Regions from separate parts of the Bacillus sp. GW821-FHT11D08 genome, predicted to be linked through region 1. Evidence: riboswitches for the same ligand, from Rfam matches in the RefSeq annotation. Region 1 holds a riboswitch; each other region holds the start of a gene.
The links. A riboswitch is a leader RNA that binds a small molecule or an ion and turns the genes downstream of it on or off. The one in region 1 is predicted to bind S-adenosylmethionine.
Positions count from the first base shown of each region.

Region 2: another riboswitch for S-adenosylmethionine. It lies ahead of metK (methionine adenosyltransferase); the one in region 1 lies ahead of AC1RRX_RS04345 (bifunctional homocysteine S-methyltransferase/methylenetetrahydrofolate reductase).
Region 3: another riboswitch for S-adenosylmethionine. It lies ahead of metE (5-methyltetrahydropteroyltriglutamate--homocysteine S-methyltransferase); the one in region 1 lies ahead of AC1RRX_RS04345 (bifunctional homocysteine S-methyltransferase/methylenetetrahydrofolate reductase).
Region 4: another riboswitch for S-adenosylmethionine. It lies ahead of AC1RRX_RS12850 (2-hydroxyacid dehydrogenase); the one in region 1 lies ahead of AC1RRX_RS04345 (bifunctional homocysteine S-methyltransferase/methylenetetrahydrofolate reductase).

Region 1 is NZ_JBXARS010000002.1:152,389-160,392, forward strand. Features, by position in the region: gene AC1RRX_RS04335 (pentapeptide repeat-containing protein) at 1-256, opposite strand, end outside; gene AC1RRX_RS04340 (GNAT family N-acetyltransferase) at 452-892, opposite strand; gene AC1RRX_RS04345 (bifunctional homocysteine S-methyltransferase/methylenetetrahydrofolate reductase) at 975-2,816, opposite strand; SAM riboswitch class I at 2,906-3,027, opposite strand; gene AC1RRX_RS04350 (YajQ family cyclic di-GMP-binding protein) at 3,128-3,619, opposite strand; gene AC1RRX_RS04355 (CvfB family protein) at 3,719-4,615, shown strand; gene AC1RRX_RS04360 (BMP family lipoprotein) at 4,786-5,763, shown strand; gene AC1RRX_RS04365 (methyl-accepting chemotaxis protein) at 5,760-7,409, shown strand; gene cypC (CYP152 family fatty-acid peroxygenase CypC) at 7,541-8,004, shown strand, end outside.
Region 2 is NZ_JBXARS010000003.1:519,972-527,975, forward strand. Features, by position in the region: gene alaP (alanine permease AlaP) at 1-1,245, opposite strand, end outside; gene asnB (asparagine synthase (glutamine-hydrolyzing)) at 1,448-3,346, opposite strand; gene metK (methionine adenosyltransferase) at 3,490-4,692, opposite strand; SAM riboswitch class I at 4,862-5,001, opposite strand; gene pckA (phosphoenolpyruvate carboxykinase (ATP)) at 5,199-6,782, shown strand; gene AC1RRX_RS09525 (DUF2584 domain-containing protein) at 6,825-7,067, opposite strand; gene AC1RRX_RS09530 (alpha/beta hydrolase family protein) at 7,125-7,898, opposite strand.
Region 3 is NZ_JBXARS010000002.1:359,508-367,511, forward strand. Features, by position in the region: gene AC1RRX_RS05565 (glycosyltransferase) at 1-775, shown strand, start outside; gene AC1RRX_RS05570 (BclA C-terminal domain-containing protein) at 796-1,887, opposite strand; gene AC1RRX_RS05575 (MFS transporter) at 2,159-3,343, opposite strand; gene yeiL (transcriptional regulator YeiL) at 3,425-4,096, shown strand; gene metE (5-methyltetrahydropteroyltriglutamate--homocysteine S-methyltransferase) at 4,145-6,433, opposite strand; SAM riboswitch class I at 6,517-6,671, opposite strand; gene AC1RRX_RS05590 (S8 family peptidase) at 6,811-7,770, opposite strand; gene AC1RRX_RS05595 (STAS domain-containing protein) at 7,990-8,004, shown strand, end outside.
Region 4 is NZ_JBXARS010000005.1:299,959-307,962, forward strand. Features, by position in the region: partial or broken gene AC1RRX_RS12840 (hypothetical protein) at 1-39, opposite strand, end outside; gene AC1RRX_RS12845 (molybdopterin oxidoreductase family protein) at 121-2,184, opposite strand; SAM riboswitch class I at 2,332-2,424, shown strand; gene AC1RRX_RS12850 (2-hydroxyacid dehydrogenase) at 2,546-3,562, shown strand; gene AC1RRX_RS12855 (FGGY-family carbohydrate kinase) at 3,555-5,021, shown strand; gene AC1RRX_RS12860 (RbtT/DalT/CsbX family MFS transporter) at 5,069-6,316, shown strand; gene AC1RRX_RS12865 (hypothetical protein) at 6,348-7,109, opposite strand; gene AC1RRX_RS12870 (DUF948 domain-containing protein) at 7,177-7,482, opposite strand; gene AC1RRX_RS12875 (3-ketoacyl-ACP reductase) at 7,612-8,004, shown strand, end outside.

The sequences.
Region 1 (8,004 bases):
TGATGCTTCCGCTGAAATCAGCGTTTGAGACATCACATTTGTCAAACAGGACATCCGTACATTCCATATGTCTGAAAGAGACATCCGTAAAAACGGTGTTTCTGAAAATGACTTTTTCGGCGCGCAGGCCGTCCAGTTTGCTGTTTACGACGGCGTTTTCTATGGCGACTTCTTTTATGAGGTCGTCCTGAAGCGCTTCTGTGAAAGAAAGCACCGGCAATTCTTTCGGGATTTTCGGTTTTTGGATCGTATTCATCTCATACTTCCTTTTCTGAATTAATAGCTGAAAACGGCAATTGACAGATATCGTTCTGCCTGCCATCCTTGCTGTTGTGTAATGTACAAAGGGTATTAAAAAAGCGGGAGGGCGTCAATAGTACCGCATATAAAAGCAGGCGTGACATTCAAGGTAATGCCCTTAGAGACATGTCCCCAAGGGCATTTGTCTGTTTCAGGCGAGTTCTTTATACATGATCACATGCGGGCCGATGCCGGGTATGTCAAAGGGGCTGCCCGTGCTTTTCCAGCCGAGCTTTTCGTAATATCCCTTTACGTGACATCTGGCGTTGCACCAGACAAGCGCCGCCCCCATATCTGCCAGTTTTCGTTCTGCATAGGCGATTAACGTGCTTCCCGCTTTTTGCGTCCGGTATTCCTCAAGCGTCGCCATGCCGCGCAGCTGATAGGCGGGCGCTGCCTGTAAAGCCTGCTGGTTCTGCGGGTAGAAAGAAGCGATGCTGATCAATGTCCCGTCGTAAAAACCTCCGAGATGAAAGGCTCCTTTGACGCTGTCCTGATCATATTTACAATCCTCAATCGTCTGATGGGGGCGCAGCACGCTGTGTCTGATCGCGTATGTGTCTTCTGCGGTGATGGGTTTTACTTCAACCATGAAAAAATCCTCCTTTGCTTGATTCTTTTTCTGTATCGTACCATGAAAAAGCCGCCTGTCATATCAGGCGGCCTCTTCCGCGTTAATGCAAATATACATCAGCCCGCTTTTCATCCTTTTGCTTAATATAAGCTGCAAGCTCTGACGTCAAATCAGAACGGAGAAACGGGGTGATTAAATAAATTCCGTTAAACAGTTCGCACGCCGTGTCGAGAAGCGACTTGGCGATGGCGAGGCCTTCGGCTTTCTGCTTCCGCTTGTCTTCGCCGGCGAGCGCCATTTTTTCGCGGATGCTGTCTGACAGCTTAATGCCCGGGATTTCATGATGGATGAACTCTGCGTTGCGGCTGCTCGTTAACGGCATGATTCCGATATACACCGGTGTTTTGAGATGCTTCGTTTCATGATGAATGTCAATGAGCTGCTGCTCCGAGTAGACAGGCTGGGACACGAAGTAGTCAGCTCCGCACTCGATTTTTTTCTCCAGCCGTTTTACTGCTTTATCGAGATGGCGGACATTCGGATTAAATGCTCCGGCTACGGAAAAGTTCGTTTTCTTGCCGAGCGGTTTCCCTGATAAAGAAATGCCCTCGTTGAATTGTTTAATCAGCCTGATCAAGTCAAAGGACGTTAAATCATAGACGGAGGTAGCCCCTGGAAAGTCGCCGATTTTTGAAGGATCACCCGTGATGGCTAAAATGTCGGTGAGCCCGAGCGTATCCAGCCCCATTAAATGTGACTGAAGGCCGATGATGTTGCGGTCTCTGCATGTAATGTGAACGAGAGAACGGATATCAAGGCGCTCTTTCAGCAATGAACCGCAGGCTGCATTGCTGATCCGCGGTGTCGCCAATGAATTGTCGGCGAGCGTCAGCGCTTCTATGCCGGTTTCTTTTAATTCAGCCGCCGCTTGCAGAAATTTGTCAAAATTCAATTTTTTCGGCGGATCAAGCTCTACGATAATTGACCGTTTTTGAGCGGCGATTTCGTTTAAACCCGGTTCGATTCGTTCGTTGCTGACTGAGATGACTTCTTCTTCCCGTCTGATTTTCACTTCTTTCTCAGTGACGGGGGAAAGGCCGCGGACCGCTTCAGCCATGGCTCTGATATGGTTTGGCGTCGTACCGCAGCAGCCGCCGATAATGCGCGCGCCCTGAGTGCGGAACTGTACGGCGCTCTCCCGGAAATAGGCATCGTCCGTATCATAAACAAGCCGGCCTTCTTCTAAAGACGGAAGGCTGCTGTTCGGATAGACCGATAAATAAGCGTCACTGAAAATCGGCACTTCGGTGAGCGCTTCAATCATGTGGTACGGGCCGAGCCGGCAATTGATTCCCGTTATGTCAGCGCCGAGATCGGCAATGGACCTGAGGGCTTCCCGAAGCGGCGTTCCGTCCTGCAGCACGCCCTGTTCGTGCATGGATACGTTCAGCATAATCGGAAGTTCCGTTTCTTTTCTCGCGATCTTCAGCACTTCGCGCGCCTCTTCTAAATCATAGTATGTTTCCAGAAGCAGACCGTCCGGCTCTTCGTGCAGCAATAAATAAAGCTGCTCCCGAAAGCTGCGTTTAATCTCCTCCAGGCTGTAGGCGTTTTTGTTAAAGGTGCGGATGCCGCCCATCGTTCCCAATACATAAGCGCCGTCTGAGGAAGCGCGCGCGATTCTGACCGCCTCCTGATTGATTTTTTTCGTTTCGTCCTCAAGTCCGTATCTTGAGAGCTTAATAAAATTCGCGCCGTACGTATTTGTCTGGATGATGTCTGCCCCGGCTTCCACGTAAGCCTTATGTATCCGCTTGATCTCTTCGGGCTTTGATACGTTCAGTTCCTCAAAACATCTGTCAATGCCGTAGGAATAGAGGAGAGTGCCCATCGCGCCGTCTCCGATTAAAATCCGTTCTTTTAAGTCTTGTAATAGTCCCATTGTTTGCCTCCTTCGTCACATTCAGCAAGGAAAAAAGAGAAATAAAAAAAGTCTTCTTAAGAAGAAGACTTTGTAATCATTTGTCTCTCTTCTTATCTTCCAAGCTGTTTTTAGCTTGCTGGATTTAGCACCTTGGTCATGGTTTGGGTAAACCACTACACCGGTTGCTGAAGCGTCGTCGGGCCAGTCCCTCGGCTTCTCTTGATAAGAACGTTCATGTAATTGTCATGGGTTTCCAAAACTTAACTGTGAAAATCCCTTTCTCCAAATTTACCGAAAATAGAGACAATAATCAATAGGAATCACATAATTTATCTAAAATTAATAAATTGAACGTCAATCGGCAGGTCTGCTCCGCGGACGGCTGCAATAATCTGCTGCAGATCATCTTTATTTTTTCCGGTGACGCGCACTTGGTCGTCCTGAATCTGCGACTTGACCTTCAAGCCGGAGTTTTTAATCACCGCGTTGATTTTTTTGGCGTTGTCTTTATCAATGCCCTGTACAAGCTTCGCACGCTGGCGCACCGTGCCTCCCGATGCATTTTCGATTTTGCCGTATTCAATGTTTTTCGTCGGCACGTCCCGTTTGATCAGCTTGCCGCTCAGCACATCTTTGAGCTGATTCAGTTTAAACTCGTCATCAGAAATCAGGACAAGTTCTTCCTTTTCTAAAGTTACATCGCTTTTCGATCCTTTAAAGTCATAGCGCGTGCCGATTTCTTTCAGCGTCATCTGAATCGCATTCTGCACTTCGGGAAATTCAACTTTGGATACAATATCAAAAGAACTTTCTTTTGCCATGAGAAAACCTCCTATAACATTTCACTTATGAGTTGATTATAGTAGAATAAAGAGAAATGTCCAACAGCATAAAGCATGAATTTATGCATATTGGAAAAAATGAGAAAAACATCAGCCTCATACGGGCGAATCAGGAAGGACGATAACATGAGACCAGGGCAGCAGCTCACGCTTAGTATAGATCACCAAACCGATTTCGGTTATTTTTTAACCGACGGCGAGGATACGGTTCTTTTACATAACAGTGAAATCACAGAGGATATCGAAGACAGAGATGAAGTGGACGTATTTATTTACGTCGATCATCAGGAAAGACTCGCGGCGACGATGAAAAAGCCGCTCATCAGCTTTTATGACTACGGATGGGTGGAAGTGACGGACGCTGTGGAAGATATGGGCGTATTCGTCGACGTCGGTCTGTCAAAAGACGCGCTCGTCGCAACGGAGCACCTGCCTCCGTACAAATCCGTCTGGCCGCAAAAAGGAGACAGACTGTATTGCATGCTGAAGGTGACAAGCCGCGGGCGCATGTTTGCCAAGCCGGCGCCTGAGGATATCATCAGTGAATTATTTACGGATGCAGGGGAAGACGTCATGAATAAAGACCTGACGGGCACGGTGTACAGACTGATTGCATCAGGCTCTTTTCTGATTACCGATGAAGGCATCCGCGCGTTTATTCACCCTTCAGAAAGAAAAGAAGAGCCGAGACTCGGCAGCCGCGTGACAGGGCGTGTCATCGAGGTGAAGGAAGACGGCTCCGTCAACATGTCCCTGCTGCCGAGAAAGCAGGATGCGCTTTCGGTTGACGCGGAAGAAATTCTGACCTATCTGAGATCAAGAAACGGCGCGATGCCTTACGGAGACAAAAGCCATCCTGACGATATCCGCGAACGGTTTCATTTAAGCAAAGCCGCCTTTAAGCGGGCGCTCGGGCATCTGATGAAAAACGGCAAGGTCTATCAGGAAGACGGCTGGACATACGAAAAACAATAAATTTTCTGCAAAAACATCGGTGAACCAAAACCGATGTTTTTTATTTTCTCAAAAGCTCCTATACCCTCATTTGTTTAACATCCTGCCGAACATACATATTTTATTGAAATAAAATATTCTGACATCCGAACCGATATATAACTGTAGAAAAAAACAAAAGGAGAGTTTCAATGAGAAAAATGGCGATATTTGCGGCTGTACTGCTGCTTGCGCTCAGCACGGCGGGATGTGCCGGCAAATCTGAGGAAACGGCGGCCGAAAAAACGAAAACAATCGGCATCATGCTGACAGACAACGGCCTCGGCGACCAATCATTTAATGATTCAGGCTTTCAAGGTTTGATGAAAGCGAGAGACGAGCTCGGCATCACATTTGACTATCGGGAAATAAAAGACACCGGTACATACGAAAAAGGACTGACCCAGCTTGTCCGGGAAGGCAATGACCTTGTTGTGGGGCTCGGTTACAGCATGCAGGCGGATTTAGAAAAGGTCGCTAAAAAATATCCGAAGCAGCGGTTTGTGCTGATTGATTCCGTATCAGGCCTGGATAATGTCACCTCCGTCACGTTTAAAGAGGATGAAGGAAGCTTCTTAGCCGGAGCGCTGGCGGCCATGACGAGCAAAACCGGCACAATCGGATTTATCGGCGGTTCAGATGCCGACGTCATTAAACGGTTTAAAAAAGGCTATCTGAAAGGCGCGGAATCAGTCAAACCGAATATCCGCGTGCTGTCGGACATCAGCGGTACGTTTGATGATGATAAGCTCGGGAAGGGCATCGCCCAAAACATGATCCGAAAAAAAGCCGATGTCCTGTTTACGGCGGCCGGCTTCACGGGTGTCGGCGCACTGAAAGAAGCGGAGGCGCAAAAAGTATACGCCATCGGTGTTGACAGCGATCAATATTACACCGCCGAGCACGCCGTTATCTCTTCTTTAGTGAAAAACGTCGACCATGTCATCTATGAATTGGCGAAAGATTTAAAAGACAACAAGGAGATCAAAAGCGGAGAGATCGTTTACGGACTGAAGAAAAACGGCATGGACTTAGCTAAGATCAGAGTTGTCAAAAACGCAGGCGGGCTGACGAAAAAGATCACGGATATGAAAAACAGTCTGATTGAAAAAGGAGGCGATCTGAAGTGACATTACGGACAAGGCTGCTCGTTAACGCAGCCGTTACGATGATTTGCTTCGCCGCCGTCATCGGCTTTACCATCGTAAACATGATGAAGATTCAGGCTTCAAATGAAGATGAAGTGGACGCGCTGTTAAACGTTCAGGAAGCAAAAGCTGACCTTAATACGTTAAAAGAAAGCATCACCGGCTATTCCTATACGCTCGCAGACGCCCAGAAAGAAGATGTGCGAAGCTATATGAAAAGCAGCTCAGACAAACTGGCGGCGCTCAAAAAAACGATGACGGACGGTGCAGACAAAGCCGCTTATGACAAACTCGCCAAAAAATACGAATCATGGCAGGCGGAGGCGGACGCTGCTCTTGATTCGAAAAGCCCGGCTGAAGCGACAAGGACGGCGGCCCGCATCAACGGTCTTCTGAATGATATTTATATGCTGAATCTGAAAAGCCGGGATCACTATGAAGACATGCAGAAGCAGACGGCTGACCAGATTCAGTTTATCGTTTACAGCGCAGCCGTGCTGACCATCGTGATACTTGCCGTCACCGTCATATCTTCCATCAGGCTGACGAAGAGAATTGCAGGGCCGATCCGCCGCATGGCTGAAAATGCCCGTCGTATTGCAGGAGGGAACCTTGCTGTTGAAATGCTTGATTATAAAGGGAAGGACGAACTGAAAGAGCTGAATGACTCATTCGGAATGATGGCTGAACAGCTCCGCACCTTAATTCAGGCGATCGGAGAGGTCGGCCGTGAAGTCGAGACTTTCGCGGAAGGTTTGACGAAGGAAAACCAGACGCTGAAGGACATGACCGAGCAGGTGTCCGTGTCGACGGAAGAAATGGCGAAAGGCTCCCAAACCATTTCAGAAGATCTGCAGCATACGGTGCAATTCATTGAACAAATGGATGAACATTCAAAGGCGAACGCCGAACGTTCAAAACAAACGACGAGAAGCAGCGAAGAGACGATTGCGGCGGTGGCTGCGGGGCGCGGTGCTTTAGCCGAGACCAAGCAAGCCATTGATAAAAGCAATGAGACATCAAAAGAGATTTCCGAAGCCGCCGATCTCTTCATAGAGCATGCGGCAGGCATCAGTATGATGGCGCAGACCGTTTCTGACATTGCGGGCCAGACCAATCTGCTGTCATTAAACGCCGCAATCGAGGCGGCCAGAGCAGGCGAGGCCGGAAAAGGATTTGCCGTCGTTGCCGAGGAGATACGGAAGCTCGCAGACGGATCAGCCAAAGCGACCGCGCAGATTTTCGATATGGTAAAGCAAATTGAAGACGGCATCACGTCTATTACCGGAGCTGTCACGACCGGCGTCGCTTTAGCGGACAGACAGCAGGAGCTGATGGAGAAAACGTCAGAATCATTCGTCCATATTGAACAAAAAGCCGCCCATATTAAAGCGGAGCTTACTCAATTGGACGGACGGATCATCGAATCGAAACAGCTTGGTGAGCAAGTGCTGCATCATGCCGAAAGCATCAGCGCCGTTATTCAGGAAACGGCTGCGGGAAGCGAAGAGATTTCTGCCTCCGCGCTTGAGCAGCTGTCTTCTTTTCATAAAATGGCGGAAAGCGTCGATAATCTGGTGAGCCTGACAGAGCGATTAAACGATCAGGTCCGCCGGTTTACTTTGTAACGGGCTTATGCCCGCCCCTGATTTTTGCAGCCTGACATGAGTAACTTCTGAATGAAACACAAATACTGAATATACTTGTGTTTATATTTATTCTTTTTCGTGAAAGGTGAAAAAAGATGGGAGGAATCGGGATGAATGAACAAATTCCGCATGATAAGGGTCTTGATAATAGTCTGGCTTTATTACGCGATGGATATGTATTTGTGAAAAACAGAGCGGAGAATTATCGCTCGGATGTGTTTCGCGCCCGTTTATTAGGGAAGACATTCATTTGTATGAGCGGAGCGGAAGCCGCAAAGCTTTTTTATGACACAGAACGATTTCAGCGGGAGCATGCCCTCCCCAAACGGGTGCAGAAAACGTTATTCGGAACAGGGGCAATCCAGTCAATGGACGGTGAACGGCATAAGCACAGGAAGCTTCTATTTATGTCGCTGATGACGCCGCCCCGGCAAAAACGGCTTGCGGAAGCGGTGGCAAAACAGTGGAAAGCATCTGCGGAAAAGTGGGAGGGTTCAAACCGAATTGTCCTTTTTGATGAAGCGAAGAAAGTGCTGTGCCGGGCTGCCTGTGAGTGGGCCGGCGTCCCGCTGAA
Region 2 (8,004 bases), on a different contig from region 1:
AAAAGCGAGAAATGCCAATGAGATATATGAGGAAAAGGGATATAAAGGCATTTTATATTTCAGTTTTTTCCGTTGTTCCGGCTGTAAGCTTTTACGGTATTTCATTTGGGAAAGCAAAATAATCGACCATGTCCAAATCGCCCCGAACGTCGCAATGCTCGTCACCCACGTAAACACTTTTGCCGGCACCACGTAGTTCAGCAAAACGCCGATGCATAACGCGCCCGCTGAAACCAATACCGCTTTTCCCGGCACACCGCCTTTTGTGACCGTACCGTATGCTTTAGGCGCTTCATTTTGTTCCGCCAGATTGAACAGCATGCGCCCCGTGCTGAAGATCCCGCTGTTGCAGGAAGAAAGAGCCGCCGTCAATACGACAAAATTAATGATTCCGGCTGCAGCGGGTATTCCGATTTTTTCAAATGTCAAAACAAACGGGCTTCCGCCTGAACCGATTTCCTGCCACGGATAAATTGACATAATGACAAACAAAGCTCCGACGTAAAAAATGAGAATGCGCCAAAAAACAGTATCTATGGCCCGCGCCAGTGATTTTTCCGGATTTTTGACCTCACCGGCTGTGACACCAATCAGCTCAATCCCGAGATAGGCAAACATGACCATTTGAAGCGACAGCAGCACCCCTTTAATCCCATTCGGGAAAAAGCCGCCGTGGCTCCATAAATTGCTGATTCCGAGCGCAACGCCTCCGTTTCCGAGGCCGAATCCGATCATCACCAGACCGATCGCGATCATTGACAGAATCGCCAAGACTTTAATGAGCGCAAACCAGAATTCAAGCTCACCGTACGCTTTGACCGCCAGAAAGTTGACAGCCGTCATAATGACGAGTGCACAAAGCGCCCAGATCCATGACGGCACGTCAGGGAACCAGTAGCCCATATAAATGCCGACCGCGGTGATTTCCGCCATGCAGGTAACAACCCATAAAAACCAATAATTCCAGCCTGTTAAAAACCCGGCAAGCGGACCGAGATAATCTCTGGCATACCGGCTGAATGAGCCGGCTACAGGCTTTTGAATCGCCATTTCCCCTAATGCCCGCATAATAAAAAACATAATCAGCCCGCTGCAGGCGTAAGCGGCTAAAATCCCCGGTCCGGCAAGCTTTATGGCAGAAGCCGACCCGAGAAACAGCCCGACTCCTATCGCGGCGCCCAACGACATAAGCGAGATATGCCGCTCTTCCAAGCCGCGGTGAAGCGTTTTTTCTTTGTTTTGCATAACTCTCCCTCCCCCTGATTTTGACAAAGAAACACAAACCGAGACGAAATAGCCAGAAAACACTTTCCGGAATCTACCCGATTAGTCCTATTATAACCTTTTTCTGAATATTGCGTAATACTTTGTCGAAAACAGAGCGGAATAGACGGTTTACAAAAAACAATAGAAAAAAGGCTTTCGATAACATCGAAAGCCTTTTGGATTAAACAAAAATGACTTCTTTCGGCTGATGATTCAGCTCTTCCGGCACCAGTCTTTTTTCAACATTGATGCTGTGCCAGATCATGAAGATCAGCACGGTCCAGATTTTGCGGCTGTTGTCCGCTCTGTCGGCACAATGATCTTCCAGAAGCTGAAGGACATAATCCTTTTCAATATAAGCATCTGTTTCACTTTCACGAATGATGTTGCGAACCCATTCGTTCATTTCATTTTTCAGCCAGTGGCGGATCGGCACAGGGAAGCCGAGTTTTTTGCGGTTAAGCACATGATCAGGCACTACCCCTTCAGCAGCTTTGCGCAGAAGGTATTTCGTCGTGCCGTTTTTCGTTTTCAGTTCATCCGGAATTTTAGAAGCCACGTCAAACACGACTTTATCAAGGAACGGCACGCGCAGTTCCAATGAGTTGGCCATCGTCATTTTGTCAGCCTTTAACAGGATGTCGCCGCGCATCCACGTATGGATGTCAACATACTGCATTTTATTAATGTCGCTGTATGAACGGCTTTCCGTAAAGTACGGCTTCGTGACATCACGGTATGAAAGCTCTGGATTGTAATGTTTGAGCAGCTGTTTTTTCACGGGCTCTTCAAAAATCTTCGCATTACCGATATAACGCTCCTCAAGCGGTGTGCAGCCGCGGACTAAGAGGCTTTTCCCTCTCATTCCTTCAGGCATGACGGACGCCACATGAAGAAGCATTTTTTTCAGACCGGACGGAATGCGTTCAAACGGTTTAAGCGAAAGCGGTTCGCGGTAAATATTGTACCCGCCGAACAGCTCGTCCGCGCCTTCCCCGGATAACGCGACCGTTACATGTTTTTTCGCTTCTTTCGCGACAAAGTACAAAGGAATCGCCGCCGGATCTGCAAGCGGGTCATCAAAGTGCCAGACGATTTTCGGAAGCTCGTTCATATACTCCTCAGGAGAAATGACTTTGCTGATGTTTTCAATTCCGAGCGCGGCAGCCGTTTCCTTCGCTACGTCAACCTCACTGAAGCCCTGCTGCTCAAAACCGACGGAAAATGTTTTAAGGCTCGGGTGAAATTCTTTCGCAACTGAGACGATAAAAGAAGAGTCAATACCGCCGGATAGAAACGAACCGACAGGCACGTCACTTCTCATGTGGACTTTGACAGAGTCAAAGATTGCGTCTCTGACTTCTTTCACCAATTTATCTTCATCAGACTGAACAGGCTTGAAGTTCGCTTTGAAATATGTTTTAAACGCGATGTCGCCTTCCGGACGGATCGTAAACTGGCTGCCCGGCTCGACTTTTTTCACTTCAGCGTCAAGCGTGCTCGGTTCAGGAACGAATTGGAAAGACATATATTGCTGTAAAGAAGCTGTATCAAGATCAATGCCGTTTTGAGCGGCCATTAAACTTTTTCTTTCAGATGCAAAATATACTTTGTCCCCGATGGTTGTGTAATACAGCGGTTTAATGCCGAACGGGTCTCTCGCGCCGTACATGACGCGGTCAGCTTTGTTCCAGATTAAAAACGCAAACATTCCGCGAAGCTTTGAAGCAGCTTCTTCTTTATAATGACGGTATGTCGCAAGGAGCACTTCGGTATCGGAATCTGTATTGAAAGTGTAGCCTTTCGCTTCAAGCTCTTCTCTCAATTCAATGTAGTTATAGATTTCGCCGTTAAAAATGATCCAATATTTTTCGTCTTCATATGATAAAGGCTGTCCGCCGTTTTCTACGTCAATAATACTGAGCCGTCTGAAGCCGAATCCGACGTGCTCGTCATGATAATACCCATCGCTGTCAGGACCGCGGTGAACGATCATTTGGTTCATTTGTTTGATTAGCTCTTCTTGATCTGCGGTTTGAGTTAATGGATGCTTATTAAAAACACCGACAAATCCACACATAGTATAGCCTCCATAAGTGTAATTTTCTAATTGGACCCCCTTTTTATAGACGCTTTGTTACGCCATTGGTTTCACGCTATGTAAAAAATAAGCATGGCAGCATCTACAAAAAGGGAAAGCCGCTTAAGTAAGCGGCTATAAAATTATTCTCCTAGTGCTTCTTTGCGAAGCGCATCCGCCTTGTCAGTACGCTCCCAAGGAAGATCCACATCATGACGTCCGAAGTGGCCGTAAGCAGCTGTCTGCTTATAGATCGGGCGGCGCAAATCAAGCATTTTAATAATGCCGGCAGGTCTCAGGTCGAAGTTATTCCGTACGACTTCGATCAGTTTTTCTTCAGAAGCTTTTCCTGTATCAAATGTATTGATGGAAATAGAAACAGGCTGTGCCACGCCGATTGCGTATGCAAGCTGCACTTCACAAGAATCAGCAAGACCTGCTGCCACGATGTTTTTCGCTACGTATCTCGCAGCGTATGCCGCAGAACGGTCTACCTTCGTCGCATCCTTACCGGAGAATGCGCCGCCGCCGTGGCGTGCATATCCGCCGTATGTGTCAACGATGATTTTACGGCCGGTCAGACCCGCATCACCTTGAGGTCCGCCGATTACGAAACGTCCCGTAGGATTGATGAAGTATTTTGTCTCTTCATCGATCAGTTCCTCAGGCACGACAGGATTAATGACATGCTCTTTCAGATTGCGCTGAATCTGCTCAAGCGTAATTTCCGGGTGGTGCTGAGTTGAAATGACGATCGCGTCGATGCGGACCGGCTTGTTGTTTTCATCATATTCAACGGTAACTTGCGTTTTGCCGTCAGGGCGAAGGTACGGAAGAATGTCTTCTTTGCGGACTTCGCTCAAACGGCGGGCTAATTTATGCGCCAAAGAGATCGGAAGCGGCATAAGCTCTTTCGTTTCGTTACACGCATAACCGAACATCAGGCCTTGGTCTCCCGCTCCGATTGCTTCGATTTCAGCATCGCTCATTGTGCCTTCACGCGCTTCAAGAGCCTGATCGACACCCATTGCGATATCCGCAGACTGTTCATCAATTGATGTTAAAACAGCGCAAGTCTCCGCATCAAATCCATATTTGGCGCGTGTGTAGCCGATTTCTTTAATCGTTTCACGGACTGTTTTCGGAATGTCAACGTATGTTGATGTAGTAATCTCTCCGCTTACCAGCACAAGTCCTGTCGTTACAGATGTTTCGCAGGCCACGCGCGCGTTCGGGTCATTTTTTAAAATCTCATCTAAGATACTGTCAGAAATTTGGTCACAGATTTTGTCCGGATGACCCTCAGTAACAGATTCAGATGTAAATAGTCGACGGTTTTTACTCATTCACTTTTCCTCCTGAAAAAAGATCTTTTGCAAGACCTTTTCATATGATACGGAACTCGCTCCCTCTTAATACAATGTCATACTATATCAGAGAATGTTAATTGGCATATTTTATGAAATAAAAAAACCTTTTCCACTCGAGGAAAGGGTTTGGTCTGTGTGCCTTTCACTCTTATCGCTCAAGGAAAATATTAAACCTTGCATCAGGTTAGCACCTTGGTTTCCCACAGTGTTTTCACCTGCTTTTTTACAGAGAAACCGGTTGCTGGGCTTCATCGGGCCTGTCCCTCCGCCAGCTCGGGATAAGAGTATCCGCTCAATGAAATATCTTATCGTAAAAGGGCGGAAAGTGTCAATATGAATTAAAGCGATTACGCGCCTTTATTTCGGGAAGCAATGGAAAAACACAAACAAAAAACCGCAAATAGTATAGACTATTTTCAGATATATGTTATACTAATTCCACATTCAGCGAAATACAAATAAACCGGCAAAGGAAGGTTTTTATGAAATTAGTTGATTTAACCGCAGATCTTCAAGCATTACTTGCAAGTCCGAATGTGCATCATAATTTATCGGCTCCAAAACTTACCGAAAAAGTGATCAGCCGAAATGAAGGAACGCTGACATCAACGGGCGCCGTACGCGCCACCACCGGCGCATATACAGGCCGGTCACCTAAAGATAAATTTATCGTCCGTGAACAAAGCACAGAAAATCAAATTGATTGGGGCGCGGTGAATCAGCCCATTTCTGAAGAGGCGTTTGAAAAGCTGTACGCCAAAGTCGTCAGCTACTTAAAACAGCGGGATGAACTGTTTGTGTTTGAAGGATTCGCGGGAGCGGATGAAAAATACAGACTCCCGATTACGGTCGTAAATGAATTTGCGTGGCACAATTTATTCGCGCGCCAGCTGTTTATCAGACCGGAGACGGATGAAAGAGACACGCAAGCGCAGCCTTTCACCATTCTCTCAGCTCCGCATTTTAAAGCAGATCCGGAGACGGACGGCACGCATTCGGAAACATTTATCATTGTCTCTTTCGAAAAGCGCGTCATTTTAATCGGCGGCACCGAATACGCCGGAGAAATGAAAAAATCAATATTCTCCATTATGAACTTCCTGCTTCCGCAGCAGGATATACTGCCGATGCACTGCTCAGCCAATGTCGGTGAAAAAGGCGATGTCGCCCTGTTTTTCGGCCTTTCCGGCACAGGGAAAACGACGCTTTCAGCCGATGCGGACCGCAAACTGATCGGCGATGACGAGCACGGCTGGTCAGATTCCGGCGTTTTCAACATTGAAGGCGGATGTTACGCTAAATGTATCAATCTGAGCGAGGAAAAAGAACCGCAGATTTTTCGTGCGATCCGCTTCGGGTCTGTTCTTGAGAATGTCGTGCTTGATGAAAAAACGGGTGAAGCGGATTACGACAATTCCTTCTACACGGAAAACACAAGAGCCGCATATCCGATTGAGATGATCGGCAATATCGTGCAGCCGAGCATTGCCGGCCATCCGCAGGCGATCGTCTTTTTAACGGCGGACGCATTCGGCGTGCTTCCTCCGATCAGCAAACTGACGAAGGAACAGGCGATGTATCACTTCTTAAGCGGGTACACCAGTAAACTCGCGGGAACCGAGCGCGGCGTGACATCTCCGCAAACGACTTTCTCGACGTGCTTCGGTTCACCGTTCCTTCCGCTTCCGGCGCATGTATATGCCGAAATGCTCGGGCATAAAATCGACGAACACGGCGTTCAAGTCTTCCTGGTCAACACAGGCTGGACCGGCGGAGGGTACGGAGTCGGAGAACGGATGAAACTTTCGTATACAAGAGCGATGGTCAAGGCCGCTATTGAAGGCAGACTGAACCAGACTGACATGACGGCAGACAGCATTTTCGGCCTGCGCAGTCCCGTTCATGTTCCGGGCGTTCCGGATGAAGTTCTTCAGCCTGAAAACACATGGAGCGATAAACAAGCATACAACGAAAAAGCGCTGTTTTTGGCCAATGAGTTTAAAGAAAACTTTAAAAAGTTTTCCCATGCGGACTCGATTGCCAAAGCCGGCGGACCTCTCGTGTAATCAAAAAAGCCAAGGGCGTTTATGCCCTCGGCTTTTGTTTTTTCAGTTTGTCGAATGGAGCGACGTGAGTCTGTATGTAATGCTTGTCCGGCCGTTCGCCCATTCGAGCTTTTGGACCTCGCCGGTGCCGGATTTCTCGCCGGTTTTCGTTTTGCGCACGTCCATCGGAATATCAAGAGGATAGACGCGGTAGCCCTCTTTCTCCAATAAAAAGATATTTTCCTCTATCCGTTTTTCATTGCCTTTTGTCACAATCATGGTATTAAATTCAACAGGCATTCCCAAAATGAAAATCCCCTTTCATTCTCTTATTCTTTATTATCATATCATAAATCAGGCATCTTACCGTGTCTTCATCCATTCCGCCAGCCGCCGGACAATGCGTCTGTTTTCCTGCGGCGGAAAATAATGCGTAAAACCGCTGTAATACCAAGTTTCCACCGGTTTCCCCGCCTCTTTCAGCTTGTCCTCGATCATTCGGGCGTGTTCGATCGAAACATTCTCATCATTCTCTCCATGGATGAGCAGCACAGGGGCCTGAATGCGGTCTGCTTTTTCAAACGGCGAACGCCATCTGTATTCATCCGGCACCTTTTTCGGCGTGCCTCCGATCACCCGCTTCATCATCCGCCGCATATCCTTCCGCTCTTCATAAGTAAGCACCATATCGCTCACACCGCCCCATGATACGAGCGAAGCCGCTTGATGCCCCATTTCAATCGCGGTCAAAAGCCCCATGATTCCGCCCCGGGAAAATCCGAAAATATGCACCCGCCCTTCTCTGACGTTCGGATGCTCCCGAAGCAGGCGGAAAGCGGAAAACGCGTCCTCTCTGTCCTCTCCCGCAAAATCTTCATTTCCCTCGCCGCCCTGGTTGCCTCTGTAATAGGGCGCAAACACGACAAAGCCTTGGGAAGCGAATTGAACGATTCTTCCGGGGCGTACCATGCCGACATTTTTCATGCCGCCGCGCAAATATAAAAAACCGTCATATGTTCCCGGCGCCGCAGGCTCGGCAAGAAGCCCCTTTACCTTCAGCCCTTCTGACTCATAGCATACCTCAAAGAGGCGGATATGCGGACTCGGAGACGGGAACCTTTTCTTTTCTGCCAGCAAAACAATGGCCTCCTTATATCATCAGTTTTTTTATTCTTTCCCAACCTGAATATGGGCACTCACACATTTTTTATACCCATCATACGATATGTAAAGCAGAAAAGGT
Region 3 (8,004 bases), 210 kb from region 1:
TTATACGGGGAAGCAGCTCGATGAAAACGAAGCGTTTGAAAGCATGCAGCCGAGACTGTTCCGCAATCATAAAGGCCTTCTGTATCAAGGCAGAATTCACGAGAATATCTCGGCTTCCAATGAGGAAGAAAACAATGCTTTTTTCACGCTCCCATGTGTGATTCATCACTACGGCTACTTGGAGCAGGAAGAAAAGATCAAGCAAAAACATAAACGGAATATCAGCATTTTAAATGAAGAGCTTTCAGAGGAAAATCCTGATCCGTGGCTTGTCTATCATTTGGCAAGTGAATGCTACAGAATCAAAGACTATGAAAAAGCATTACATCTTGTCAACGGCTCAATTTTTCAATTTTTAAGCGAAAAACGAATGCCTCCGTCTCTCCTGTATTATTTGAAATATACAATATTGCTTGAGCTCAAACGGTATGAAGAAGCCGAACAAGGGATTGAAAAAGTGCTCAAGCTATATCCTGATTACAGCAATCTTCATTATTATAAAGGCCTTGTATTATATCATTTGGAAAAGTACAGAGCGGCAATCAAAGCATTTGAAAACGGAACGCAGGTTGAAGGAGAAAATGCTGATCACTTCATTTTAAAAGGTGCCGCCGATTTCAGAGCCTTTTATTATATGGCGAAATGCCATGCTGCATTAAACCATGATATGACGGCCATCGCTTACGCCAAAAAATCCGTGAAGTTCAATCCTCAATTTAAACCCGCGAAAGAACTTCTGTCTCAATTAAAAAAGGATCAGCGGACAAACGCCTGATCCTTTTTTTGCATGTTCCATTAAGATAATCGAATAATGTTTAAAGCTGCACCGACGCTTCCTCCAAGCAATGTGGCCGCACCCAATAATCCGAACAGCTGAAGCTGGATGGTGCTGCCTGCTGGCAAAGTCACAATAAAGGAGTTATTAAAGTTTGCCAAAGACGCGACCGGGGCGATAATCGAACTTGCAGGAGGAGTGCCGTTGATTAAAATACGCGAACTTACAAGCAAGCCGGCCGTTAAATTAATATGGTAGGAAATATAGTACCGTCCTGCCGGAGCAACGGTAAATATGGTATTTGCGGCATTAGCCGTAATATCTGCCGAAAGGTTTTGTTCATTCGGTAAGGAAATGGCCGTGCCGCCGACAATAACTGCGACAACACCGCCGCCCGTATTGCTCGCATAGCCGGAAGTTGCTGTCAGACTTGTTCCGGTGCTTCCGGTCGGTCCCGTGCCGCCAGTAGCGCCGGTGCTTCCAGTCGGTCCGGTGTCGCCAGTAACGCCGGTGATTCCGGTCGGTCCGGTAACTCCAGTAGCGCCGGTGATTCCCGCCGCAGCTAAAAGAGTATAGTCAGCTGAGGCTCCAGGGGTTCCCGCCGGGCTGTTTACGTTCACGACATAGGAGCTTCCGTTATACAAGACAACCTGTCCGGGTGTATAAGTAGGGGCAATCAGCGGATTAAAAGCGACAATCCCTTGAAGACCCGTACCGGTGACCCCCGTCGGTCCGGTCGGTCCGATTGCTCCCGTAGGTCCTGCGGGCCCGCCGGCTGGTCCCGTCGGCCCCGTAGCACCAGTCGGTCCCGCCAATGTAGGGATATTTGAGATACTGTCCAATTTTGAACCGAGAAGAAGCTCCTGTTTCATTAAGCTGTCAAGCGTATCCCGGACGCTCTCATTCAGGTTAAGAATATCCGCAAGACTTGACGGGGGCCCTGTTAATCCGGGAATCGTTCCGAGCGCGTATTGGATTTTTTCCCCTTCCGCATTCAGAATATGTGCCATTCCCAGCTCTTCCATAGCAATTGACGAAAGAAGAAGGTTAATGGTATCGTCTCTGGAAAGTGTAACGACAGGGGTGATATTGGGCAAATTAGGCTGTGACACAATGTCCCTCCTTATGAGTTGGCTGAAAATCATTTTATTACGAACAAAGTTCCCCGAAATGAGCGTAAGCAGTACTGTATCAGTATATTCACTGATTCTGTCCAAGTTTCTGAATGGATTCCCTTCATTAACCAATTGAGCGGGTTATACCGCTGTTTTTGATTTCATCATATATGAAGGAAATACTTTAAATATAGAGAAAATACATCGCACAGCATTCGCAAATCGGTCAAAATGACAGCGGGACATGTGATCGTCTATAAAGCGATGGCTATATATCTTGTGCGTTTCCTGCAAAAACTCTCTTTTTCATTTCAAGTTTTCTGTATAAAAGGGCGAGAAGCATGGATGGGATCGTACAAACAATCATTCCGATAAAGGCATACCGGGGTTCAATTTCATATAAAAAACCTCCGAAAATAGTAAATACCGCAGTGCTCCAGCTGAGAGCAAGCGCTGAATATATGCCTTGGGCTTTCGGGATTTGCGCGGGTGAAATATTTTTAATTAAGTATTTCATAAATGCATAGTGTCCCATCGCGAATGAACAGGCATGCAGCGTCTGCGCAATACAGAAAATGATGACATGAGGAAAGGCAAATACGAGTATCCAGCGTACGGTAGCACCAAGCGCCGCCAAGGCGAGCAAAGAGCCTGCCGTAAATTGATGAAAGTATCGGTCAGCGATTGCAAAGAAGATAATCTCCGCGATAACGGCGATGTTGATAATGATTCCGATGGCATATGCGGGGGCATCGATTTCCTGCAAAAAGAGATAACCGTAATTGTAATAAGACGCGTGTGCCGCCTGCAGTAAGATAACGATTGCGAGCACCAGACCGAAATATTTGATGCGGAATAAGGCAAACATGCCCTCTTTTCTTGCGCGGTCTGTTTCCGGCCGTTTTGAAAGAACAGCTGGCGCATGCATAAAGCTGAGGCATGCGAATATCAGGGTGCCCAAAAGCAGTGCCCATAAAATCGCTTGATCTCCGAATATACCTGTAAAGACGGACAGGATGACGCCGGCTGAAACAAAACCCGCGGACCCCCACTGTCGGCTTGTCCCATAGGCCTTTAATTCGTTATGCTGTACAAGGACGCCGCAAGCGCTGTCTAAAGCAGGCATTAAAGCAGGGTAAAACACATGCAGCACTAATGTGACAAGAAGCAGGCATTGAAAAGAATCAGCGGGAATATAACATAAAAGTGCGAGAAGCGTCCCGGTTCTGGCGCCGTTTAATAAGGCTTTGCTGCTGAATTTTCCTGATAAATAAGGGAAGAAAAATAATGTGGAAATCCCTCTTGCCGCCAAGCCCAGGCTCATAATGAAACTGGCTTCGGATACGGAAACCCCTTTTATATGCACCATCCATCCCGTCCAATAGGGCAGAAAAACACCCCATGTCATAAAAAAACTAAAAAAATGCAGACTCATCCAGCGATATGCTTTCATTCCCGTTCCTCCTTTAATTGGCATGTTATCATGTAAAGACATAAAGACAATATGAGATATCTCATATTTTTGGGGTGGACGATGGAAATTTATAAAGGCGAGAAAAAGCGGCATCAGTTAAAAAAACACTCAATCGCGCATTTATTCTCTTTCCCCGCTGAAGAGTTTATGGAAGTGCGCGAATATGAGCGGGACGAATGGATTATTCAAGAGGGCAGGAGGCCTGACTTCCTGTTTTACGTGCTTGAAGGAAAAGCGAAAATATATGTAACCCACCAAAACGGGAAAGTTTCTTTAATTAATTTTATCAACAAAGATGATTACATCGGAGAGATGGAACTATTACATGAAGTGTATTACACAAAAGGAATTCAAGCCTCAACGAAGACTGTTTGTTTTGCTCTGCCTATTTACCGCTGCCGCGCGCAATTGCTGCAGGATGCGAAATTCCTGCGTGAATTGGCTAAGTTTTTAAGTGCTAAGGCAACGCTTATGGCTTCGAAATATTCACAAAGTCTGGCGTTCCCGCTTGAAAACCGGCTGGCCGATTTTATTTTGCAGACGGCTTATAAAGGGGGTTATAAAGAGAAGCACGTAACGGTCTGTGATTATTTGGGTGTATCTTACCGTCATCTCTTGCATGTGCTGACGCAATTCTGCCAAAAAGGGTATTTGCAAAAAGAAGGGCGGGGCTATCAAATTAAGCAGCATGATTCACTAAGTGAACTTGCGAAGGCGCTGAAGAATAAGTAGCACGCCCAGAAAAAACAGCCACCCGTAAGTTACGGATGGCTGTTTTCATTATACAAGCTGAGCTTGTTTTTTTCGTGCCTGTTTCGCGGCGTCGACCATATTTTTTAATGCAGCAACGGTTTCTTCCTGCTGTCTTGTTTTCAGTCCGCAGTCCGGGTTTACCCAGAAGCGGTCAGTCGGACACACTTCAAGCGCGTCATCAATAATTTGATAGATTTCTTCAGTTGCCGGCACACGCGGGCTGTGAATGTCGTATACACCGAGTCCGAGGCCTTTCACGTAAGGATGTTCTTTCAAGTATTCTAAAAATCCTCCGTGGCTTCTGCTGTGTTCAATTGTAATGACATCCGCGTCAAGATCATTGATCGTATCTACGATATCTTCAAAGTTGCTGTAACACATATGCGTATGAATCTGCGTCTCATTTTGCACAGAAGACGTCGTTAACCGGAATGCTTCTGCGGCCCAAGTTAAATATTCATCCCAATCCTGCGTTTTTAACGGCAGTCCTTCGCGGAGCGCGGGTTCATCCACTTGGATAATCTGAATACCGGCATCTTCAAGCGCTTTTACTTCTTTTCTGAGGGCAAGCCCGATCTGGAAGGCGATTTCTTTTCTTGAAATATCCACACGCGGGAATGACCAGTTTAAGATGGTGACAGGTCCCGTCAGCATGCCTTTCATGTGTTTTTCCGTCAGCGATTGGGCGTAGACCGTATCTTTTACCGTCATCGGTTCGATAAATTCGACATCTCCGAAAATGACAGGCGGACGTACGCAGCGTGAACCGTAAGACTGCACCCATGCATATTTCGTAAAGGCGAATCCGGCCAGTTTTTCACCGAAGTATTCGACCATGTCCGTCCGCTCGAATTCTCCGTGAACGAGCACGTCTAAGCCGATTTCTTCCTGAATGTCAACCCAGCGCTTCGTTTCCGCATTAATAAAGGCTTGGTACTGTTCATCCGTCCAATCTTTTTTCCGCCATTTTTGCCGTGCGCTCCGCACCTCTGCAGATTGAGGGAAGCTTCCGATTGTCGTCGTCGGCAGAAGGGGAAGACCGAGTGATTCATTCTGCAGCGCCAATCGTTCTTCAAAGCTTGCCGGCCGGGAGAAATCTTTTTCCGTCAGCTGATTCAGCTCTTCTTTTTGAGCTGAGTTCGCTCCTGTTGCGAATGCTTTTAAAGCCTTAAGTGCCGTTTTTGATTCTTCGATCTGCTCACTGACGGCCGCTTTGCCGGACAGAAGCCCTTCTTTTAAGACGCCGAGTTCCGCCAGTTTTTCTTTAGCGTATGACAGGCCGTTCAGCAAATCCTTTTCAAGATGCTCGTCAGGGTGTTTCGCCACCGGCACGTGCAGAAGGCTGCTTGAAGGCTGAATCCATAACTCCTCAACATCAGCGTGGCTGAGGATATCCAGAGCTGCATCAAGGCGTTCTTCAACATCGATTTTCCAAATGTTGCGGCCGTCGACCACACCGGCTGCCAGCACTTTATCTTTCGGGAAGCCGTGCTTTTTCAGCTGATCAAGGTTTCTGCCTTTATCATGCACGAAGTCAAGCCCGATTCCCTGTACGGGATAAGAAACGAGTTCTTCATATGCATCAACCGAATCGAAGTATGTCTGCAGAAGGACATTCAGTCCTGAAAGCTCTTTTGTGATCGCTTCATAGAGTTCTTTTGCGGCACGGACGTCTTCAGAAGAAGCTGTCACAAGGGCCGGCTCATCGATCTGAACCCATTTTACGCCTTCAGCTTCAAGTTCTTTCAGCAGCTGAACATAAAGAGGAACAAGGCGTTTTTGAATCGCTTTCGCTTCTGATTCTTCGTATCCTTTCGCAAGTGTGACGAATGTGTACGGACCGACGATGACAGGTTTTGTTTCCGCTCCGAATTCTTCTTTGATCCGGCGGTAGTCGTCAAGCTGTTTGTTTCTCGTCAGACGGAATTCAATGCTTTCGTCATATTCAGGGACGATGTAATGGTAGTTGGTATTAAACCATTTCGTCATTTCACTGGAAACGGCGTCTTTTACACCGCGGGCAATCGCAAAGTATGTATCAACGGGATCCGTGATGCTGCGGAATCTTTCCGGAATCCAGTTAAAGCTGACGGCGGTATCAAGCACATGGTCATAATGGGTGAAATCAGAGACCGGCACGATATCGATATGTTGGTCAAGCTGTGTTTTGACAGCTGATAAGAATAAACCGTCAAGTTCTTTAAGAAACGTTTCTTTGTCAGTGTTTCCTTTCCAATAAGCCTCAAGCGCTTTTTTCCATTCTCTGTTCAAGCCGATTCTCGGAAAACCGAGGTTCGAAGTTTTGATTGTTGTCATTAAGTTTCCTCCTTTAAGTGAGATGTAACAAAAAAGCCTCTTTCTCATGAGAGAAAGAGGCTTTAACTTCAAAATGCAAGCCTCTCTTATCTCTCAGATCACGTCTGATGGAATTAGCACCGTGCCTTATGAGACAGTCGTCTCGGCGCAAAAATCACGCGCCCCATTTCACAATGGAATTACGGTCGGTTGCTGTTGGGGTCAAAAGGCCAATCCCTCGCCCAACTCTCGATAAGAGAAAATATTTCAATTTTTTTGAAAAGTTACATCATTTGTTGGTTATCTTATCAGTTTATTCAGATCACTGTCAATAGAAAATCTCACATTTTAAAAATTGGTGATGTGACAAGCTGATCAATCATTATATGAGAAAAATATCAGAAAGACAGCAGCTGTGCCTGTTCGGCTCTTTCCATCAGCACTTCAGGCGCGTCTAAATACAGGAATCCGTTCCCGGCCAATGTTTTGGCGATGTCCAAAGGAAGGGTCCGCCGCACGAGCTGGGCGTAGACTTCAGCCTCAGAAAGCGTCCGCTGAAACGCGTCCTGTTCAAGCCCTTTTATTAAGGCAAGCGCTCCGCTCACATGCGGGGCGGCCATTGAAGTGCCCGTCAGTTTCCCGTATTTATGGTTGGGAAGGGTGGAGAGAATATTTTCTCCCGGAGCCACCAGGTCAATCTCTTTATTGGCGTTTGAAAATTCAGACGATTTACGGGCGATTGAGACTGATCCGACTGCGATCACCTCGTTGTAAGCGGCTGGATACGACAGTTCCTCTGTACGTTCGTCTCCGTCGCCTTCGTTTCCTGCCGCGCAAACGACCAGAACACCGCTTTTTACCGCATTTGTGACGGCTTCTTTCAATTCAGGCACATCGCTTGGCCCGCCGAGTGACATGGAAATAATATCGGCCTTTTGTTCAACGGCGTAGTTGATGCCGTTAATGATCCATTCGTATTTGCCGCTGCCGTTTTGACCGCCGAGAACTTTAACGATTAAAAGGCTTGCTTCCGGCGCGACACCCGAAATTCCGCCGTTTGAATCATTGGCGGCAATCGTTCCGGAAACGTGTGTCCCGTGTCCGTTATAATCGGAAATCGCGTCTTCTTTGCCTCCGTCATCATCGGTGAAGTTTTTCCCGCCGACAATCCGGTCTTTCAAATCAGGATGATTGATGTCGCAGCCTGTGTCAAGCACCGCGATTTTAATATCCTTGCCTTTAAACCCTTTTGCCCACAACTCTGGCGCCTTAATCACTTTAATCCCCTCTGGAAGCTCGTTCACCTCCATGATCTGTTCATCCGTGACATAAGGAATCAAATGCATTTCACCATTCATAAAAAAGCCCTCCTTTTTTATGCTTGCGAGTGGATACAAGGGTGTTGCTACTATTTTATGGCAGAGCATGCCGGCCGGAAAGAGTCATTTGAAGCATTTTCATAAAAAAGGCGTAATCTATCGCACTAAAAAATTTCAAATAAATGGATAGTTTAACAGCTTTTATTTTCATTCATGATCCGCTGACGGTATAATTGGAAATGGGAAAGGAGAAGAGATATGAAGATAAGTGAA
Region 4 (8,004 bases), on a different contig from region 1:
GGCTAAAGTGATTCCGATGCCGGTATGATATCCATACAGCAAACCTCCAATAAACGTTATCACTTTTTATACGGTGAAGCCGGCCGAAAGGATTCAGCCTTCATCAAAACCGCCCGGCGTTTATTGCGGACGGTTTTGATTGCTGAGCTTTTCCACCTGCACCTTTCCGGAGAAGAAAACAGCGCCTCCGCCCATATCCGCCAGCCGATCGGGCGTGAGCGAATTGACGAGCTGTTTTTTATCATCCATATCGGCCCAAAGACCTTGGCTGACTGCAACGCCGGGAAGCACCTGTTCGCCGACCGAAACTGTCAATTCACACTCTCCGCGGTGATTCCAAACTCTAACGGTTTCCCCGTCTTCTATGTTCCGGCGTACAGCATCTTCTGTATGAATAAAAAGCTTTGGCGCTTTTTCCAGTTTTACGTGTTTTTCATTATTCGAAAATGTCGAATTTAAAAAATTATGATTCGGTCCCGGGACAAATAAAAGCGGAAAATCGCCATCGCTCTCAAGAGGGATGTGCGTCGGCAGCGCCGGATAACCGTCCTGTTTCATCTTTTCAGAATATAATTCAATTTTTCCGCTCGGTGTTTTGAGCTTACCCGGAAAAAGCGGTTTTTTCCGTTTGGCTCTCATGAAGGAATGGCGTGAGAGCGATTCGTAATCAATATCCTCGATATACGGATTGTCGGGAAAGTCCAGCGCCTGTCTGATCAATTCTTCATCGGAATCCTGAAGCTCCTGCTCGGTAAATCCCATTGCTCCGGCAAGCAAACGGAACACTTCCGTATTCGATTTGCTGTCCCCGTAGGGTTCGATCACCAGTTTTTGCAGCTGAATAAAATGATGCCAGTAAGACGTGTAAAAATCCGTGTTTTCCAAAGCGGATGCAGCAGGGAGCACGATATCCGCGTATTTGGCGGTTTCCGTTAAAAACAGATCGTGAACGACTGTAAATAAATCCTCCCGCAGCAGGCCTTTTCTGACTTTATTCGCTTCCGGCGCAACCACTGCGGGATTCGTACCGTAAATAAACAGGGAGCGCACGGGCGGTTTTGTTTCTAAAAGAACGCTTCCGAGCCTGTTCATATTAAATGATCGTGGCTTCCTGCCGTAAAGCAGATCAGGCCGCTGGAGCGCTTGTCTGTTATAGTTTAATACCGCGCTGTTGTGCTTGATTGCGCCTCCTCCGGTGTTGAGCCACTGTCCTGTAACAGCCGGAAGGCAGGCAACGGTGCGGACGATCATTCCGCCATTGTCATGGTGCTGAATGCCGTTTCCGATCCTGATAAGGGAAGGGGAGGTTTCCCCGTACATTCTCGCAAGGCGTCTGATATCGTCGGCTTTAACGCCTGTAATAGCAGAAACCGTTTCCGGATCATAGTGTTTAACATGCGCTTTTAATTCGTCACTGCCTTCGGTGTATTCTGTGAGAAATGCTTCATCGTGAAGGTTTTCGTCGAATAAGACATGCATGATACCGAGGGCGAGTGCGGCATCTGTGCCGGGGCGAATGGGAATAAACCAATCGGCAAGCCGGCCGGTTTGGTTCTTATGTACATCGATAACGACAATTTTAGCCCCTTTTTTCCGGGCTTTTTGGGCAATCATGACTTGGTGCATATTCGTGCTGACGGCATTGATTCCCCAAAAAATAAAGAGCTTTGCATGTATGGTCTCTTCCGGATCAGTACCCGCTCCTTCACCCATTGTATAGTTATAGCCTTCAGATCCGGCTTTGCTGCAGATCGTCCGTTCGAGATGACTCGCTCCGAGACGATGGAAAAAACGGCGGTCCATTCCCTCTGCCGCCAGTTTTCCCATATTGCCGTAAAAGCTGTACGGAAGAATGCTTTCCGCTCCTTCTTCGGCAATAAGCTCTTTCCAGCGCGCACTGATCGTATTGATCGCTTCCTCCCAGGAAATAGGCGTAAACGCGGCTTCACCTTTTTTACCGATCCGTTTTAACGGAACGGTTATGCGTTTCTCATCATAAATACGCTCAGCCATGTGTCTGACTTTGTTGCAAATATTCCCTGATGTGACCGGGTGATCGGGGTCTCCCTGAATGTTAACGATTTTTCCGTCTTTTTTTGTCACAAGCAAGCCGCATTGATCGGGACAGTCTAGTGAGCATACCGACTTAAAGACCCCGTTCGGCTGTTTTGCAGCAGAATTCATAGCCCATTTCTCCTCTTTGTTTATATTGTAAGCATTATAACATTTCAAAATCGAACGTCAATTCAGAAAAAAAGTGTTGACATCACGGAAAGACTTTTCTATGATGAGTTTATTCTTTTAAACAGCCTGACAATTTCATCATTTTATTTTCTATCCAGAGAGGTGGAGGGACTGGCCCTACGAAACCTCGGCAACATTTATTGTGCCAATTCCAGCAAGCGTATGCTTGAAAGATAGGAAAGAATGATCTATACATATTTGTGCGCTTCAAGCGCATAAAGACGGTATATGAATCTCTTTCCTTCTTTGGGGAAAGAGATTTTTTTATGAAAAAATTTATGTGAAAAGGATGTTTTGCACCATGACGGTTTTAATTACCGCACCATATCACGACGAGGGGCTGAAGGAGCTGACTGAGCTGTTCGGCCGGACTGTGCACCGGCCGTGGAAGAAGCACGGCCGGGCCTATCGGGAAGATGAATTGATCCGAATGATTCAAGAGACAAACGCGTCGGGGCTTATCACTGAACTTGATGAGGTGTCTGAGCGTGTTATTGACATATTGCCTGATTCCGCTTTTATCGGTGTCTGCAGAGGAATGCCGTCTAACGTGAATATTGCGGCGGCGACTAAAAGAAAAATCCCCGTTTTCTTTACACCGGCCCGCAATGCCCAGGCTGTTGCTGAAATGTTTATCGGAAATGTGATTTCATTTTTGCGTCATACGTATTCTTCCCATCAGTGGCTGAAAGACGGGAAGTGGAATGGTGATTATTTGCAGGCTTACGTCAAATTCAGAGGAAATGAGCTGACGGGGAAAACAGTCGGCCTTATCGGTTTCGGAGCCGTCGGACAGAGAATCGCCCGGCTATTGGCCGCTTTTGACTGCAAGGTGCTTTACTATGATCCATTTGTCCGTCATGAAAACCGGGAGTATGAAAAAACGACGATTGAACGGGTATTTTCTGAAAGTGATATTGTTTCCGTTCACTTGCCGCGTACAGAAGAAACCATCGGCCTTATCGGCGCCCGGCACTTTCAATTGATGAAACAGGAAGCTGTTTTTGTCAATACGTCAAGAGCGGTGGTTACAGACAGGGAAGAGCTGCTGCGGGTGCTGAAAGAACGGCGGATTAAGGGAGCGATCCTTGACGTGTTTTATCACGAACCGCCAGAATCTTCTGATTATGAATTGATCTCTTTGCCTAATGTATTAGCGACTCCCCATTTAGCGGGCGCAACATTTGAAGTGGAAGATCATCATGTGAAGATTTTAAATGAAGCGCTTTTCAAATGGAAACAAGATCAAACCTGCTCAATACGTGAACTTTATAACAAAAGAGAACTTGAAACGGAAGGAGGAGGCTGTAATGGCTGAACAAAAAGGCTACCTTGTATTTGACATCGGGACGGGGAATGCGCGAGTCGCGGTCGTGACTGCCGGCGGCGAAGTGACCGCGCTTGAAAGGGAAGACATTGAATATGTGACGGATCCGCTTTATCCGGACGGACGATATTTCTCACCGGAAAGATTATGGACGCAAATCAGCGCTATGGCAAGGAAGGTTATTGCCAAAAGCCCACATATTACATTAATCGGAATCACCTCCACAAGCCAGAGGCAGGGAATTGTTCTGATCAATAAAGGTAAAAAGGCATTTCTCGGTCTGCCCAACATTGATAACAGAGGGCGTGAATGGGAAGACGGGATTGAGGCAATAGAAGAAGTGCATCAGCAAACCGGACGTCTTCCGAGCGCTTTATTTTCCGCCATGAAACTTGTCGGATTAAAAGCTAGACAGCCGTCTTTATGGAAAGAAGTGAAGTACATCACAAGCATCAGTGACTGGGTGACATTTGAGCTGAGCGGTATTTTAAGCTATGAACCGTCACAGGCTGCTGAAACACTGCTGTTTGACGTAAGGAAAAAGGCGTGGTCAGAGAAATTATGCAACATCTTCGGTGTGCCTTCTGCCATTCTTCCTTCACTCGTCCGATCTGGGACGGTTGTCGGAATGTTAACGTTTAAGAAAGCGGCGGTTCTCGGCCTTTCTGAAAGAGTGCCTGTGATTGCAGGCGGGGGAGACACACAGCTTGCCATCAAAAGTGCAGATGCAAAGCCGGGAGATATCGTCATCGTATCCGGCACGACGACGCCGATTACAAAGATAACAGCGGAGACCGGAACCGAAAGTTTAGAGAATGCATGGCTGAATTGCCATACAGAAGAAGGTCAATGGCTTCTTGAAACGAATCCGGGTGTAACAGGACTCAATTATCAAAAATTAAAATCCATTTTTTATCCGAATGAATCCTACGGCGTTATGGAACGGGAAATCGCAAGTCTGCCGAAACATGATCATGCTTGTATTTCTGCGTTAGGCTCCTATTTATCGCCTGAGAAAAACGCACTGGCAAAAGGCGGATTTATTTTTGACGCTCCGCTGTCCCAAAACTTAAGCAGAGCCCATTTTGTCAAAGCCGCACTGCTGGAAATCGCTTTTTCAATCAAATGGAACTATGAGGCGTTAACAGAGGTGGCTTCCTTTTCACAAGATGATGTGAAGGTGTGCGGCGGCGGTTTCCAAAGTGATGCTTTGACGCAGTTTCTTGCTAACCTTCTCCAAAAGAAAATCTATAAGAGAGAGGGGTTCAGCCAGGCATCCGCAATGGGAGCGGCGATGATTTGCAACGAAGCTCTCGGTGTGAAAGCAGAGCTTTCGAGCCGCACAAAGGTAATTGAGCCGGAAGCGGATCAGACGGATCTCTTCCTATATGAAGAATGGAAACATACGCAAAAATTATTTACTCATTTTCAGCCGGCGGTGAAAGCCTGACTTGGGGATGAGATGACAACATGAAAGATTGCTGAGGAGGAACAAAAATGCTTAATAAAATAGGAATTCCAAAACAGCTCGCATGGGGATTTTTGGGAGTCGTGCTGTTTATGATGGGGGACGGCCTTGAACAAGGATGGCTCAGCCCGTTTTTAGTTGAAAACGGCTTGACGGTACAGCAATCAGCATCCTTGTTTACAGTTTACGGTATTTCTCTCGCTGTGGCGTCTTGGTTTTCAGGGGTCTGCCTCGAAGCCTTCGGCGCAAAGCGGACGATGTTTATGGGGCTGTTGTTTTACGTTATCGGAACAGCCGCATTTATCGCATACGGATTTGAAAATCTTAATTTGCCGGTGATGTATGTCACGTATTTTATTAAAGGGCTGGGTTATCCGCTGTTTGCCTATTCTTTTTTGACATGGGTGATTTACCGGTCGCCGAAAAACAGGCTCAGTACGGCGGTCGGCTGGTTCTGGATTGCATATTGCTGCGGGATGTTTGTATTCGGTGCTTGGTATTCAAGCTGGGCCATCAAATCCTTCGGCTATTTGAATACACTGTGGAGTTCAATTTTTTGGGTCTGCCTCGGCGCGTTTTTTGCTTTGATTTTAAATAGGGACCGCTTTGAAAAGAAAAAGGCAGATAAGCTGGAAAAGGCGCAGGAATTAATGAAGGGAATCACCATCCTTGCTGAAAATCCGCGCGTGCTCTCTGGGGGGATCATTCGGATCATTAACAGCATCGGTACATACGGATTTCCGGTATTTCTTCCGATGCATATGGCGCAGCACGGCATTTCTACAAATGTATGGCTTCAAATTTGGGGAACGATCTTTCTCGGAAATATCGTCTTTAACTTAATCTTCGGCGCAGTCGGCGATGCCTTCGGCTGGAAAAAGACTGTCATGTGGTTCGGGGGAGTGGGCTGCGGCATTTTTACTCTTTTATTATATTATGCTCCTGTTGTATCACATGGGAACTTGCTTTTCGTCAGCATTGTCGGTTTTATATGGGGAGGGCTCCTCGCCGGGTTCGTTCCGATCGGGGCTATCGTGCCGACGGCGGCCGGCAGCGATAAAGGTGCTGCCATGTCTGTGTTAAATCTGGCTGCGGGCCTGTCGGCATTTGTCGGCCCTGCGCTTGCCTGGGCGTTCATCGGACTTGTCGGCGCACAAGGCGTTGTATGGATTTTCGCAGCGCTCTATTTCGTAAGTGCAATCTTGACCAATCAAATCAAAATACCTGAAGAGAAAACGGCAAAACACAATAAAGCATTGCCTGAATACGCTTCTTAACAGCAGCGCCCCGAAAATTCGGGGCGTTTTTTTACAGCTGCTGAAGAAACCCGGCAAAGCGCTGAATTTGTTCACGTAACGATTGTTTGTTTTCGTGAAATTGTTTGAAACGATGTCCGTTTGCTCCGGACGGATGCGGGAAGCCTTCCAGAATGACCGCATGACCCATTCTGCCGTTCTTCTTCAGCATGCGGCAGGCTGATTCTGCTGCTTTGCCGAGAGGGATAAGCAGAATGTCCTTTTTCATCATTTTTATTTCATCCGGAAAACATGTCAGCGCGTAACGGCTGAGAAGAGCTGACCTGCTGATTGCCGGCCGATGTCCCGTATAGTTTTTCTGTTTATAAAAAACAGGGTGTTTGATAACGGACGTTGTATGAAGAAGCTCCCGTTTTGAATCAAATAACCGGGATGAATCCTCAACGTGAAGCGCGGCCGGCAGACCGCATTCATTAAGCATTTCGATGATGTTCTGCCTCATTGAACCGGAAAGTCCGGCCGCTTTTTTTGTTTCATAGGCTATCGTTTCAAAAGTTTCGCCATCTTTTAAAAGCTGTGCCGCTTTTTTGTAAGCCAGCTGCATTTGAAAAAAACCGGGTGTGATTCCGGAAATGGCAACGACTGCATAAGGGTTAATATATTCATTATGAGGCGAATAATACAAATCCAGATCTCCGTCCTTAGCTAAATGGAAAGCCGGAGTCAGCAAATCCGATTTTGTAAACCCTCCCGAAGAAGATAGTGCTTTAAGCTGCTGCAAAAAATGCGCAAGCCGCTCACGATCGCAAATCATGTTATGCCTCCTTGGATCCGCGCCAGTTTCTCTTAGTGTCATCAAAAACGTCGGATGACATGCAGGCTCATAAACCGCTTTTACCGGCGTTCCAGAGCATTTTCAGCACGTGAGGCGTTCCTTTAACTTCGGCTGCCGTCGTTTGCACGGCTGTTTTTTTAGTAAGAAAGTCTTCCTGCAGTTCTTTCTGCTTTTGTGATAACAAACGGGTTTCTGTTTTGATTTCATCAACGGACGTCTGCATGGACGCTGTCGCGGCGTTAATCTTCTTTATATCAGGCGCTGTGTTTCTTTTAAAATGGACGGCGGATACGGCTGCATAAATGAATGCGGCAGCCGCAACGGCAGCACTGATATACAAAATGATGATCATCTGCTTTTCACTCCTTTTTTTCAGTTGATACCCTTTACGGATCGTGTTGAATCATTTTATTTGCTAATTGTTTTTTTTCTGCTTATAATGTGAAATCGTACATAAGGACATTCAGAAAGGGTGAAAGACGTGGAAAGCTTACAAAACAAAACGGCTCTTATCACGGGTGCGGGCAGAGGAATCGGCCGCGCCGCCGCTATCGCTTTAGCCAAAGAAGGAGTCAATATCGGTTTAATCGGCCGTACAGAAGCAAATGTCGAAAAGGTTGCGGAAGAAGTGAAAGCCCTTGGTGTAAAGGCATCATTCGCTGCTGCCGATGTGAAAAACCAAAAAGAGGTTGAACAAGCCGTCTCCTCTATTAAAGAAGAACTCGGTGAGGTTGACATCTTGATTAACAATGCCGGAATCAGCAAATTCGGCGGATTTTTGGATCTTACGCCTGAAGAGTGGGAAGACATCATTCAAGTGAATGTAATGGGTGTATACCACGTGACACGCGCCGTTCTTCCTGAAATGATTGAG